DNA from 2 places in the Candidatus Pantoea soli genome. Region 2 is predicted to be linked to the other one. Evidence: predicted binding sites of a transcription regulator. Region 2 holds the regulator's gene; the other holds the start of a gene.
What was found. The regulator LexA, encoded in region 2, represses DNA repair genes until DNA is damaged. The targets are predictions, from matches to a motif close to TNCTGTATGTACATACAGNA.

Region 1 (7,279 bases), 1.1 Mb from region 2:
GGCCATGGAGAACCGTCCGACGGACGTCGGGGAATGGATTGCTCAGCACATTCATCCGGATCTGGAAAACCGCCTGAAGCAGACTATCCGCGCCCGCCGTAAGCGCCATTTCAATGCGGAACACCAGCACACGCGTAAAAAATCCATCGATCTGGAATATCTGGTCTGGCAGCGTCTGGCTGGTCTGGCACAGCGACGTCACTGCACGCTTTCGGAGACCATAGTCCAGCTGATTGAAGATGCAGAGCGTAAAGAGAAATACGCCAGTCAGATGTCAACGCTGAAGCAGGACCTGCAGGCGATTCTGGGCAAAGGCGAAGCTGACAACGGCTGACGGCCTGTTTTACCGCCCGATAATGACCCGGCAATATGCCGGTTGAGCACGAAACAGCACAAACAAAAAACCCCGCCGAAGCGGGGTTTTTTACTGCGTGATAACTTAAGCCTGTGGCTGAGTTACAACGTCTTTGATACCTTTCACGTCGATTTCAACGCGACGGTCTGGCGCCAGGCAGTCGATCAGGGCATTACGGCCTTTCACGCTGTCACAGGTGTTGCCGGTAACCGGGTTAGATTCGCCCATACCACGTGCAGAGATCTTGTTAGACGGGATACCTTTAGAAACCAGGTAATCGACAACAGACTGTGCGCGCTTCTCAGACAGTTTCTGGTTGTACTGCTCAGAACCGATACGGTCGGTGAAGCCCAGAACTACAACAGAACCGTCTTTCGGATCCATTGAGCTCAGCTGGCTGTACAGCTGATCCAGAGCCTGCTGGCCTTCTGGCTTCAGGGTTGCTTTGTTGAAGGTGAACAGAACGTCAGACTTCAGAGTAAAGCGCTTGGTTTCAACAACCGGAGCCGGTGCTGGTGCTGGAGCAACAACAGGTGCTGCTTCTTCATCCTGACCGAAACGGTAAGAAACGCCGACGCTCAGCATGCCGTTGTCCGGACGCGCGCCCACGGTCGCTGCGTCACCGATGTTGTTAACCCACTGGTAGTCCAGGCGGGTAGCCCAGTTCTTGGTCAGTGCGTATTCAACACCAACAGCGGCCAGCGGAGAAACGCCGGTGTCGTGGTTGCTGATACGGCCGTTGGTTGGGTTGGTCTGAGTAGAATCAGCACGCCATACCATGCCGCCCAGACGGGTGTACACGTCCAGATCGTCATTGATTGGGTAGCTCAGTTTCGCTGCCAGCTGAACGCCCTGTGCTTTGAATGCGCCGTTGGTCACGCTGCCTTTGTTTGGCATGCGGCCCAGCCAGTCATAGCCCAGTTCGAAGCCCAGGTATGGGTTAGCCTGGTAACCACCGAAGGCACCTGCACCCAGCTGAGATTCGTGAGTTGGACCGTTGTTGTTCTCATAACCGTTACCGTAGTAACCCGTGTCATGGTACTGAGACCAGCCCAGTTTAGCACCGGTATACCAGGTGTTATCTTTAGGAGCGGCCTGCGCTACGGTAGCGAAGCCAGCCAGTGCCACTGCAATTGCGATAGCTGTCTTTTTCATTTTGCGCCTCGTTATCATCCAAATAGGCAATGAGCAAAAATCGTTGCTCTTGGTTGTAATCCTTCGCCGGGTCTGAACGCTCGCTTATGACTCTACCGAAAAAACGGAGGTTATTGAGCACCCTGGCGAGGTAAAGTCTACAACGAGATTGGAAACTTACAAGTATGATGTGAGGTCGCAGGATAAAAAAACAGGGATTTATACACACATTTTAACAAATGGCGTGGCAAAATCTTCGCTGCCTGAATCGGAAAAAGCGGCTAACCCCTTGTCAAAGCTGGCGGGAAAAGAATCAGTGGCTTAGCAGCAACTTCCGTGAAAAAACGCGTGAGAAAATTCCTGGTTTTACTTAATGAAACAAATCAGATGGAATTTTTGTCGCATCGGGTTGTCTCGACAACGCGCGAACAGATTCCTGGGGACGCATGATCAATCCCAGCGCTTCGCCTTCTGCAGCAGCCAGTTCCAGTTCCTGACGCTCAGTATCGTTCAGTTCGTAAGGGATCCATGCCAGCACCACGCTATAGTTTCCGGTGCGCAACGCTTTCACCATACTTTCTACGGTGCTGAAACGCTCCGATTCCGTGATATGCATACTCTTTTCCAGCGGCAACCCTGACTGCTGCATCCAGCTCCGGTTCAGTTTATGCGCCGGGGTCAGCCACAGCTGCCAGCGTGACTGCGTGCTCAGCTGCTTCAGCACCGGTAACAGCAACAGCTGCATCATACCCGGTTGTTCGCTGTAGCGTAATTCTGTGATTCCACCCAGCGAAGACGGTGTTAAGCCCGATGCAGCGAAACGGTGAGAACGGTCAGCAGAGCCAGAGAAATGAGTACGCATAATTTAATCACTCAGTAATGAACTGTATGGATGTACAGTACTGGCTTCCTGGATAAAGATCAACCTCAATTTCTGAAAACGCCTCGCAAAATCGGCACAAGATCCGGCGCGCCTGTTTTTATTCATTGAACAGCTAAATCCTTTTTTCTATCTTCTAACCAGATGAATACCTGAGCTTTTATAGGAAATTTCCCGCGGAAGGAATCAGAACAAGGGGGCGTTATGAAGAGAAGTAATCCGGTAGTCGAGCAGTCAAAAGCCCAGCTGGCAGCGCTGGGCAAAATTGAATCCCGTACCCAGTTTGGCGGCTATGCGCTGGCGGTTGAGAAGGTGGTGTTTGCCTATATCAACGAGGACGCACTCTATCTGCGCGCCAGCGAAGCGCTGCAGCATTATGCCGCGCAACGGCCGATGGAACCTCTCATCTACCGCAAGCGCGGCTTGCCTGTCACGCTAAGCTACTACAAGGTGGATTCACAGCTGTGGCAGGACCCGGATCAGCTGCTCAGGCTATCCGCCAGTTCGCTGCGTGCCGCACAGGACGAAGCGGCTACCAGACATGTCCTGATACGGCTGAAAGATCTGCCCAATCTCAGCCTGCGCATGGAGCTGATGCTGCATAAAGTGGGGATTTCATCAGTACGGTTGCTGTGTGAAACCGGCTCGCGCCAAAGCTGGCTCAGGCTGCGCACAGTCAATAAAGATATCGGCCTGAAAACGCTGCTGGCGCTGGAAGGCGCCATCCTGGGGCACCATGAAGCCGCGCTGCCGGTGGCGGTCAGGGAAGAACTCAGCGCCTGGTATCGGGAAACGCTCCGCCAGCACGCGGCGGCGGAGCGACTGCGGCGCTAGCCGCGCGCAAGGGTACGGCGCAGGCGCGCAATCTCCGGTAACAGGGCAATCAGCAAGCCCAGCTGCTGGATAATCAGCGGCGCCTGCGCTTCCGTGCTGCTTTTCAGCTCGCTCAGGCGCTGTACCAGCTGCTGCTGCATGGCATCGGCCTGCGCTTCACTGACACGCTCTATCTGCAGGACATCCTCGACAAAGCAGACGGCATCGTCCAGCAGGCGCAGCAGTTCTCCTTCCGGCAGCCGATCGCGGTGTGCACCCAGAGCAGAGACATAACTAAGGAACGAATGGTTCAGGCACAGCAGGCGAAAGGCATTTTCGCGCAGCGAGGGCTGCAATCTGTTCTCACTGCTCATGTTTGATACCACTGAGGCCAGCTCCGCGTCAGCGTTATGGGCGTCACGACGGGCTACGCGATAGGCGAGGCGATTATCTTTGCCCTGATGATACTGCTCCATGATGGCATCCAGATAGCGGCAGTTTGCATTCAGCGTGCGGTCAGCAACCTGCGTCAGCTGACGGAAGCGCCAGTCCGGCCAGACAAAGGCCACCGCCAGCCAGGCGAGTCCGCAACCCAGCAGCGTATCCACCACGCGCGGCAGGGCAACATCAAAGCCTTCGCCCAGCAGGTTAAAACAGAGGAGTACCAGCAGGGTGATAAACAGCGTCGCCTGCGCATACTGAATCTGCCGGAAGGCAAAAAACAGTACGCCGCTCAGCACAATCAGGATTAACTGTCCTTCTGTGGAAGGCACCAGCCACAGCACCGGCAGGCCAATAGCGATACCCGCCAGCGTACCGCCAATACGCAGCGCCAGCCGGCGTCGCGTGGCGTGATAGTTAGGCTGACAGACAAACAGGCTGGTCAGCAAAATCCAGTAGCCGCGATGCAGGCCGGTCAGCTGGATAAAGGCATAGCCGGTACACAGCACCAGCGACATGCGCACGGCATGACGAAACAGTGCTGAAGTCGGGCTCAGATGGCGGCTGAGCCGCAGGCGCACGTCAGCCCAGCCGCTCAGTCCTTCACGCGAAAGATGGATATCGCCAGAGGTCAGCGGATCGGCCAGCATTTGCTCGGATTCAATAGACGCCAGCTGTGCATCAATAGCGCGCAGGTTGCGCAGTAGCCAGAACAGCGGACGCAGATGAGCGGCATCAGGATCGTGCTGCTGCAGGCGCTGCAGCGTACTTTCCAGCCGGGTAAAGCTGCGCTCAAAGCGGCTGTCATGATGCCAGCGCTGGCGCAGCAGCAGATTTTCTGCCAGCTGCCGGCATGCCTGGGCCTGCATATTCAGCAGGCGCTGAAAGCGAAACAGGACTTCGTTGTAACGCCAGTCGTTACGCAGCAAATGGTATTGCAGGTGTGAAGAGCTGGCGCGTTCATGAATATCCTGCGCCACGAAATAGTAGTGCAGGCTGCGCCGCGTGCTGCGGGAGCCGCGATCGCCGCGCAGCCGGCTCTGAATAGTGCTTTTGGTCAGGTTAAGCTGCGCCACCAGCTGGCTGTTGGCCATTGCGGTACCGATCAGCGCCGCATCATCCTGCTCTTCGCCATCCGGGTCGAACAGGCTGGCTTTGGCCTCCAGATAGCGCGCCAGCTGGGAGAAACTGGCGGCCAGCTGTTCCTGTACCGGACGCACCGGAAACATCAGATGCCCGATAAAGGTCAGCAGGTTATACCAGAGCGCGCCCACCAGCAGTAACACCGGCTGCATCCACCACTGCGGAAACAGGCCGATGCCCAGCATGGTATACACGGCGATCAACAGTGCGCCAAAGGCAATGGTGGCGTAGCGCTGGCCCAGCGCACCCAGCAGGATAAAGCCCCACGTCGACAGCGCCAGCCCGAGCGCAAACGCCCACGGATGCGGAAACAGCAGTTCGACGGACACAGAGGCGATGCAGAAGCAGACCAGGGTAATAAGCAAATTGCGCACGCGCCCGGTCCAGCGGTCGTCCAGGTCGGCCAGCGCGGCGGCGACCACCCCCAGCGTCAGCGGAATGGTCCACTCAATCTGCTGCAGCCACCAGGGCACGGCAGCGCAACCTGCCAGCGCAAAGAAGATGCGTAACAGGTAGCGCAGACTGCTGTTAAACAGATAGCGGCGCCAGCCGGACAAAGCCTCATGCCTCATGGGTGACCTCAGTAGCGGCGACGGGCGTTGGCTTCACGCGCGGCCTGCGCCTCTTCCACAGAGACCACGCGGCGACCAACCGGCCACAGCGCGATCGCGGCGATCTTAAAATGCGCCAGCCCGGTGGGAATGCCAATGATGCTCAGGCATTGCACAATACCGGTGGAGATATGGGCCATGCACAGCCACCAGCCGAAGAAAATCAGCCAGAAGACGTTAAGGAAGGTGCCCCCGGCATTCATCACGGCATTTTTACTTTCGGGACGCAGCACGTCCACATGTACTGCTTCATTACCAAACGGCAGCAGTGAAAGTTTAGTAATTTCCCAGCAGGATCGCGTTAGCGGCAGCGTAAAAATCAGCACGATGCTGATCGCCGTGGCAAACAGCCAGCAAAGGGTAGTAAAAAATCCACCCAGCACGAAGTTAAGAATGTTCAGTACGGTGCGCATCACGCATTTTTCCTTTTGCAATCCGTAATATGTGACGCCAAGTTTAGCCTGTTTTAAGGCTGGAGCGCTAAGGGTCTGACAGGTAAACTGCGCGATAAGTGAATTCCACATGACGGTGCGAAGATGGAACTGAAAGCAACATCCATGGGCAAACGGCTGGCGCAACACCCTTATAACCGGGTGCGCCTTTTAGCGGCCGGCGTGGAAGTCAGTGGCGAGCGCCATGAATACCTTATTCCGTTTAACCAGCTGCTTGGTATCACCTGCAAGCGCGGGCTGGTGTGGGGCGAGCTGGAGTTTTTACTGCCGGAAGAACAAGTGGTGCGGCTGCACGGCACGGAATGGCAGGAAACGCAGCGTTTTTTTCACTATCTGCAGCAGGCGTGGCAGGCCTGGAGTGAGGAGATGAGCGACGTCAGTGCCCGGGTACTGACGGAGCTGCAGCAGCAGATCGTGGCTTTTACCGATCAGGATCGCTGGCTGAAGCGCAGCGAGCTGGCCACGCTGCAGTCAACTATTCAGCAGCAGTTTGCTGCGCTGCCCCTGCCGCTGATGCGTCTTGAAGCCTTTGATAACTGTCGGGCGCAGTGGCGCTTTTGCCAGCAGTGGCTGGAGCAGGGCGAAGCGGCGATTCGCCAGCGCAATCGTGCGTGGACCGCGCGCGTCATTCAGGCGAATCAGCCCTTCTTCTCCACCGTAGAAACCACGCCGCTCAACCCGTCGCAGTGCGAAGCGGTGGTCAATGGTGAGGATGCGCTGCTGGTGCTGGCCGGTGCCGGCAGCGGAAAAACGTCGGTGCTGGTGGCGCGCGCGGGCTGGCTGCTGCAGCGCAGGCTGGCGCAGCCGGATCAGATTCTGCTGCTGGCGTTTGGCCGCCAGGCAGCTGAAGAGATGAATGCGCGTATTCAGGCACGGCTGGGCGAAAGCGCCATTCAGGCGCGCACATTTCACGCGCTGGCGCTGCATATCATCCGGGAAGGCAGTAACAAACAGCCGGCGATCACCAAACTGGAAAGCGACAGCAAGGCGCGTCACCGGTTGCTGATTGATACGTGGCGTGAACAGTGCAACAGCAAAAAGACTCAGGCCAGCGGCTGGCGACAGTGGTTACAGGAAGAGCTGATGTGGGACGTGCCGGAAGGCGCGTTCTGGCAGGACGATAAACTGGCTCAGCGCCTGGCGTCACGCCTTGAACGCTGGCTGGGGCTGATGCGTATGCACGGTGGGGCACAGGCCGCCATGATCGATGACGTGCCCGAGGCGCTGCGTGACCGCTTTAGCAAACGCATCAGGCTGATGGCACCGCTGCTTAAAGCGTGGAAAAGCGCGCTGAAAGAAGAGGGCGCGGTCGATTTCGCCGGTCTGATTCATCAGGCGATTGCTATCCTGGAGAAAGGCCGTTTCATCAGCCCGTGGAAACACATTCTGGTGGATGAGTTTCAGGACATCTCGCCGCAGCGTGCTGCACTGCTGACTGCGCTGCGTGCGC
Region 2 (7,279 bases):
GGTAATCTGTACGCCAGCTGAAGGAAAGATGATGCTGACGTTGTCTTCCGGTTGTGCTTTGGTCATCAGTGCCGGGTTCGCCAGCACCGCTGAACTCCAGGTTGACGAGGCAACCCCGGTACCGCCCATTGCATCGTTGCGGGCGTCATACCAGGTGCCGGCAGCCAGCACGGAAGAGGAAACAAATACTGCATTAAAACCAACGAGATAAGCTAACTTTTTGCGCCTGAATAAAGTCTTCACCATGAGCCTGCCATCACCTTTTGCATGTCGTGGAGCATCACGACTACGGAATAATTAATTAGCCCTATTCTGAATGCTGGCTAACGTTTTATTGCTGTGAATTGAAAGGAAATAGCACTGCTATTCGCAGAATTGGTCATACCTGAACCATTCTGCTGTTGTTTTACGCAGTAAAATGATCGTTAGGTAAACTGGTGCCAGAAATTACTTTAGGTGTTTTGAACCATAACCACTAACTGCGTGAGTTGTAAAGCAAAATGCTTAACATCCCTTTCAGAAAATTCACATACTCCAAAGGCGACCGGCCTGTAACGAGACTTAAGCATTAGAAAAAATGATTAATCTGCTGAAATTTCAGGCGCTTTCCTGTCAGGGAAGAGAAAATGCTTTCCCGGCACGGCAATCGCGAGTGTGATAAAATAACATCACCCGTTTCCAGGAGAATGCTTATGACCACTCTCACGCCCGAACAACTTCTCACTGAGGCAGAATCACTTTGCCTGGCGCGCGGCGTGCGTCTCACACCGCAACGTGCAGAAGTGCTGCGACTCATGGCCGGACAAAAGGGAGCAGTCAGCGCTTACGATCTGCTGGATCAGCTGCGCCTCAGTGAGCCGCAGGCAAAGCCGCCGACCATTTACCGTGCACTGGATTTTCTGCTGGAGCAGGGATTTATCCACCGGGTTGAATCCAATAACAGCTACGTGGTGTGCCACCATCTCGATGAGCCGGCACATACGTCGGTCATGCTGGTGTGCGACCGCTGTGCTGCGGTTAACGAAAAGCATGCGCACGGCGTGGAAAACATCATTGAGGGACTGGCAAAACAGACCGGCTTTACCCTGCGACACAGTGTGATTGAAGCGCATGGTTTATGCGGTGATTGTGCGGAAGTGGCAGCCTGTACGCAACAGGAGAACTGTCATCATGACCATGCTGCAGAAAGCGGGAAAAAAACGCGAAAAGGGTAACCGGCACATCCCTGTGCCAGGCTGATCGGCCGATCAGCGGGCAGGCGCCTCATCCATAAAGTGGCAGACCTACCAGCGGTAGTCTTTGTTGTGACTTTCCCAGTCGCTGACTTCGCGCTCGGCTTCGTCTTTGGCGTAGCCGTAACGCTCCTGGATTTTACCAACAAGCTGATCGCGTTTGCCTTCAATCACGGTGAGGTCATCATCCGTTAGCTTGCCCCATTTTTCTTTGAACTTGCCTTTGAACTGTTTCCAGTTACCGCTCGCTTCGTCTTTGTTCATCATAATCCTCCACGTCTTCCTGAGTGAAATGCGATGATCACCTGTAATTCAGGGAAAACATCGACACAACGCGCTACTTATTTGCGTCGTTTAAGATAATTATAGTAGCCGCTTCGGATTTTGCAGACGTTACAGATTAATCTGAACCCGCGCTGCGCTTATTCAGACGGTGAACCAGCTGTCATGCTGCCAGTGGCGCCGCCACATTAGCCAGAGCGTCAGACCACGTAGTGCCAGAAACACCGCCAGCGCCAGCCACAAGCCATGATTGCCCAGCCAGGGCACCGTCAGCAGCGTCACACCATATCCGGACGCCGCGATCATCATGCTGTTACGCATTTCCCGCCCGCGTGTTGCGCCGATAAACATGCCGTCCAGCAGATAACACCATACGCCTGTCAGCGGCAGAATGACCTGCCACAGCAGATAGCGATCGGCCATTTCGCGCAGCGAGGTAAGGGAGGTCAGCAGGGCCACAATCTGCGCGCCGCTGCAGGCATAAATAGCGGCAAACAGCAGAGCGACGATGCCCGCCTGACGACAGGCGGCCTGCCAGACAGCCAGTAAACGCTCACGATCGCGCGCACCGGTGGCCTCACCCGAGCAGGCTTCCACGGCGTAAGCGAAACCGTCAAGCGCATAGGCGGTAAACGTCAGAAACATCAGTAAGACGGCGTTAACCGCCACCACTTCTGGCCCGATACGCGCGCCCAGCATGGTGAGCGAAGCAAAGCAGATCTGCAGCATTAGCGAGCGCAGCATAATGTCACGGTTAAGCCGGAACAACCGGCCGGCATCGCCGCGCCAGCTGCGTTTCAGCAGGCTAAAGGTGATCCCGCGCAGGGCCAGCACGCGGACGACCATCCAGAGACCCACTGCCAGCGTGACATACTCCGCCAGCGCCGTGGCGGCGGCGGTGCCAGCTACGCCCCAGTGCAGGTGCAGCACCAGCAGCAGATCGAGCAGGATGTTCACCAGATTGCCGACAATCAGCAGCACCACCGGCGCACGCGCATACTGCACGCCCAGCAGCCAGCCCAGGATCACCATATTTGCCAGCGTGGCGGGAGCGCTCAGCCAGCGAATATGCATAAAGATTTGTGCCTGCTGCTGCACTTCCGCGCTGCCGCCCATCAGCAGGGTTGCCAGCCTACTGGCCGGCAGGCGCAGCAGCATCAGCACCATCCCGGCAAGCAGTGCAATCAGCAGCGGCTGCACCAGCGACCGGGCCAGCGCAGATTTATCGCCGGCGCCCAGCGCCTGAGCGGTAAGCCCGGTGGTGCTCATGCGCAGGAACAGCAGCAGCATAAAAATAAAACTGGTCGCGGTGGTGCCGGTGGCGACGCCACCCAGATAAACCGGACTGTCGAGATGGCCGATAACGGCAGTGTCTGCCACACCCAGCAGCGGGACGGTGATATTCGACAGGATCATCGGCAGCGCCAGCCGCCACAGTGCTTTATCGGAGGAGGAAAACAGCCGCATCAGCGCATTCCCTTGTTGACGATCGTCAGCCTGCTGATAGCGCATAAGGCTGCACAGAGGGGTTCAGGAGGCGTAAAAAGGCAGACTGCGGGCAGCACACGCGTGCTGCCACAGCGGGGGGATTACTGCAACGTGACGATCAGAGCCACTCACCGTTACGCACAATACCTACGGCAAGGCCTTCGACCGTCAGCGACTGTTCACGGGTATCCACGACGATGGGCTGGAAATCGCTGTTCTCCGGCAGCAGCTGCACAATGGAGCCCTGCTTCTTCCAGCGTTTTACGGTGACTTCGTCGTCAATGCGCGCCACGACAACCTGGCCGTTACGCACTTCCTGGGTTTTATGCACAGCGAGCAGATCGCCATCCATAATACCGATATCTTTCATCGACATGCCGCTGACGCGTAGCAGGAAATCCGCCGAAGGTTTGAACAGGTTTGCATCCACCTGATAGTGCGTTTCGATGTGCTCCTGCGCCAGCAGAGGCTCACCGGCAGCGACGCGACCGATCAGCGGCAGGCCTTCGCTGACCTCTTCTTCCATCAGCAGGCGAATGCCGCGTGACGCACCAGAGACAATTTCAATGACGCCTTTACGCGCCAGGGCTTTAAGGTGCTCTTCGGCAGCATTCGGCGAGCGGAAGCCGAGTTGCGAAGCAATTTCAGCACGCGTTGGCGGCATGCCCGTCTGATTAATATGGTCGCGAATCAGATCATAGACCTGTTGCTGCCTGCTGGTTAACGCTTTCATCCCGCCCCCTGGTTGTTTATACAGTCGCTGTGAGTATATACAGGTATTGGCGAAATGAAAACCGAAACCGGGGGAAAAATCAGCGGTTTGATGAATCCGGAATGTTTATCGCAAATGCGACCAGAGCAGCGTGATCCAGACAAACAGCGCCAGTAGAATGGCCAGCAGAACCGCCGCAGAGCCCATATCTTTCGCACGGCCTGCCAGCGGATGCCGCTCCTGGCCGATACGGTCCACTACGGCTTCAATGGCGCTGTTAAGGATTTCTACAATCATCACCAGTACGACAGAACCAATCAGCAGCACGCGCGTTATCGCTTCCACGTCCAGCCAGCAGGCGATGACAATGGCAACCAGCACAGCGATAGCCTCCTGGCGAAACGCAGCTTCATGCTGCCAGGCTGCACGCAGCCCCTGCCACGAGTAACCGGCTGCTTTTACAATTCTCTGAATACCGGTGACGTTATTTGCCATGTATGTGGAACCCTTAAGTGGTTTTGACGTCAATGTCTGGGCAGCGCGAAATGGTCAGGCCACAGATCTTCGCTGCACTTTCTGGTATGCTTGCCGCGCTTTGCTAACAAGAGGCTTCAAGTTGTCTATGTCAGGTTGGCGTAAACTCTATTACAAATTGTTGAATTTACCACTCTCTATTTTGGTAAAAAGTAAGGTCATTCCGACCGATCCGATTTCAGAACACGGCATCGATCCGACCCGCCCGGTGATGTATGTTTTGCCTTATGATTCAAAGGCAGATCTGCTGACGCTGCGCGCTCAATGTCTGAAACTCGATCTGCCCGATCCGCTGGCGCCGCTGGAGATCGATGGTGCGCTGCTGCCGCGTCATGTGTTTATTCACGACGGTCCGCGCGTATTCCCCTATTTTGTCGCCAATCCGGAGTCGGTAAAGCTGTTCCACGACTATCTGGATTTGCATCGCAGTAACCCCGGGCTGGATGTGCAGATGCTGCCGGTGGCCGTGATGTTCGGCCGTGCGCCAGGGCGTGAGGTGCAGGGCGAAGAGACGCCTCATCTGCGCATTCTGAATGGGGTACAGAAGTTCTTCGCCATTTTATGGCACGGCCGCGACAGCTTTGTGCGCTTCTCGCCAACCGTTTCCCTGCGCCAGATGGCGACCGAACACGGTACGGATAAGTCGATTGCGCAGAAACTGGCACGCGTGGCGCGTATTCATTTTGCCCGTCAGCGGCTGGCGGCGGTGGGCCCGCGTCTGCCGGCGCGTCAGGATCTATTCAATAAGCTGCTGCAGTCCAAAGCGATTGAAAAAGCGGTAGAAGATGAAGCGCGCAGCAAGAAGATTTCGCATGAGAAAGCGCAGCAGAACGCCGTTGAAATGATGGAAGAAGTGGCAGCGGACTTCTCCTATGAAGCGATTCGCGTAACGGATCGGGTCATGGGCTGGCTGTGGAGCCGACTTTATCAGGGCATCAACGTCAACGGTGGCGAGCGCGTGCGCCAGCTGGCGCAGGACGGCCATGAAATCGTCTATGTGCCCTGTCACCGCAGCCACATGGACTACCTGCTGCTCTCCTATGTGCTGTATCACCAGGGACTGGTGCCGCCGCACATTGCCGCCGGGATTAACCTGAACTTCTGGCCCGCCGGCCCGATTTTCCGCCGCCTTGGCGCGTTCTTTATTCGCCGCACCTTCAAAGGCAACAAACTCTATTCTACGGTATTCCGCGAATACCTGGGCGAGCTGTTCAGCCGCGGTTATTCGGTGGAGTATTTTGTCGAAGGGGGCCGTTCACGCACCGGGCGTCTGCTCGATCCGAAAACCGGCACCCTGTCGATGACGCTGCAGGCGCTGCTGCGCGGCGGCAGCCGCCCTATCACTTTCGTCCCTATCTATATTGGCTATGAGCATGTGATGGAAGTGGGCACCTATGCCAAAGAGCTGCGCGGTGCGGCCAAAGAAAAAGAAGGGTTCATGCAGATGGTGCGCGGGCTGCGCAAGCTGCGCAACCTCGGTCAGGGCTATGTTAACTTCGGCGAACCCCTGCCGCTGGTGAACTACCTGAACAAGCACGTTCCGGAATGGCGTGACGCCATCGATCCCATTGACCCGCAGCGTCCGGCGTGGATGACACCTGTCGTAAATGACATTGCCGGCCGTCTGATGGTGCGCATCAATGAAGCGGGAGCGGCAAACGCCATGAACCTGTGCGTGACCGCGCTGCTGGCGTCACGTCAGCGTTCACTGACGCGGGAACAGCTGATTGAGCAGCTGGAGTGCTACACGCAGCTGCTGCGCAACGTGCCTTATTCGCCGGAATCTACCGTGCCGGCGTTGAGCGCAGAAGCGCTGCTCGATCACGCCATGGGCATGAACAAGTTTGAAACCGAGCAGGACAGCATTGGCGATATCATCATTCTGCCGCGCGAGCAGGCAGTACTGATGACTTATTACCGCAACAACATTCATCACATGCTGGTGATGCCTTCCCTGATTGCCGCGATTGTGCAGCAGCACCGCGAAATCAGCGAGGCCGAGTTACTGCGTCAGGTCAGTCTGGTCTATCCGCTGCTGAAAAGTGAGCTGTTCCTGCGCTGGGACAGCAGCGAACTGCCTGCGCTGCTGAATGCACTCTGTGCCGAAATGGCGCGTCAGGGGCTGGTGTCGCAGCAGGAAGGCCGGCTGAAGATATGCGCGTCACGTTATCGTACGCTGCAGCTGCTGGCCGCCGGTATCCGTGAAACGCTGCAGCGTTTCGCCATCACGTTTGCGGTACTCAGCGCGAAACCGACCATCAATCGCGGGACGCTGGAGAAAGAGAGCCGCACGCTGGCTCAGCGCCTGTCAGTGCTGCACGGCATCAACGCGCCGGAGTTCTTCGATAAAGCAGTCTTCACCACTCTGGTACTGTCACTGCGTGACGAAGGCTATATCAGCGATTCGGGTGATGCTGATGGGGAACGCACCAATATGATGTGGCAGATGCTGGCGGAGCTGGTCACCAGCGATGTACGCCTGACCATCGAAACAGCGGTGGCACACGAATAGCCGCTGGCAGAAACACGCAGGGCGACCGTCAGGTCGCCCTTTTTTTATCGTCTCTGATGCGGCCGGCTTATCACGCTGACCCGCTCAGACTGGCGCGGCGGCCAGGCCCGATCAAAACAGATCGATAAACGGCTGTGTATTCAGCGCCACGCCGATAAACAGCACCAGCCCGACAAAGTTATTGTTGAGAAAGCCCTGGAAGCACTGCTCGCGGTTGCGCTGCGCAATCAGCTTCTGCTGGTAGACAAACAGCCCGCCTGCCACCAGCAGCGACCAGTAAAATGCCCCGTTAAGATGCAGAATCAGCCCGGTGAGCGCCATCAGTCCCAGCGTGGCAAGCTGCAGCAGGCCGATAATTAGTTTGTCGAAGCGACCAAACAGAATGGCGGTGGATTTAACCCCGATTTTCACATCGTCATCCCTGTCCACCATGGCATATTGCGTATCGTAAGCCACTGTCCAGCAGATGTTGGCAAAGAACACCAGCCAGCACACCAGAGGTAAGGACTCACTAACCGC

Region 1: sulA (SOS-induced cell division inhibitor SulA) is a predicted target of LexA. The motif match lies at 2,372-2,391, and genes of this name have one in related genera.

What each region holds. Positions count from the first base shown of each region.
Region 1 covers NZ_CP032702.1:1,399,681-1,406,959, forward strand. The annotation lists gene matP (macrodomain Ter protein MatP) at 1-334, shown strand, start outside; gene ompA (porin OmpA) at 440-1,510, opposite strand; gene sulA (SOS-induced cell division inhibitor SulA) at 1,860-2,351, opposite strand; gene D8B20_RS06445 (TfoX/Sxy family DNA transformation protein) at 2,574-3,203, shown strand; gene yccS (YccS family putative transporter) at 3,200-5,338, opposite strand; gene D8B20_RS06455 (YccF domain-containing protein) at 5,347-5,790, opposite strand; gene helD (DNA helicase IV) at 5,914-7,279, shown strand, end outside.
Region 2 covers NZ_CP032702.1:312,607-319,885, reverse strand. The annotation lists gene D8B20_RS01420 (conjugal transfer protein TraF) at 1-246, opposite strand, end outside; gene zur (zinc uptake transcriptional repressor Zur) at 693-1,214, shown strand; gene D8B20_RS01410 (CsbD family protein) at 1,284-1,496, opposite strand; gene dinF (MATE family efflux transporter DinF) at 1,659-2,981, opposite strand; gene lexA (transcriptional repressor LexA) at 3,121-3,735, opposite strand; gene D8B20_RS01395 (diacylglycerol kinase) at 3,841-4,209, opposite strand; gene plsB (glycerol-3-phosphate 1-O-acyltransferase PlsB) at 4,337-6,760, shown strand; gene ubiA (4-hydroxybenzoate octaprenyltransferase) at 6,872-7,279, opposite strand, start outside.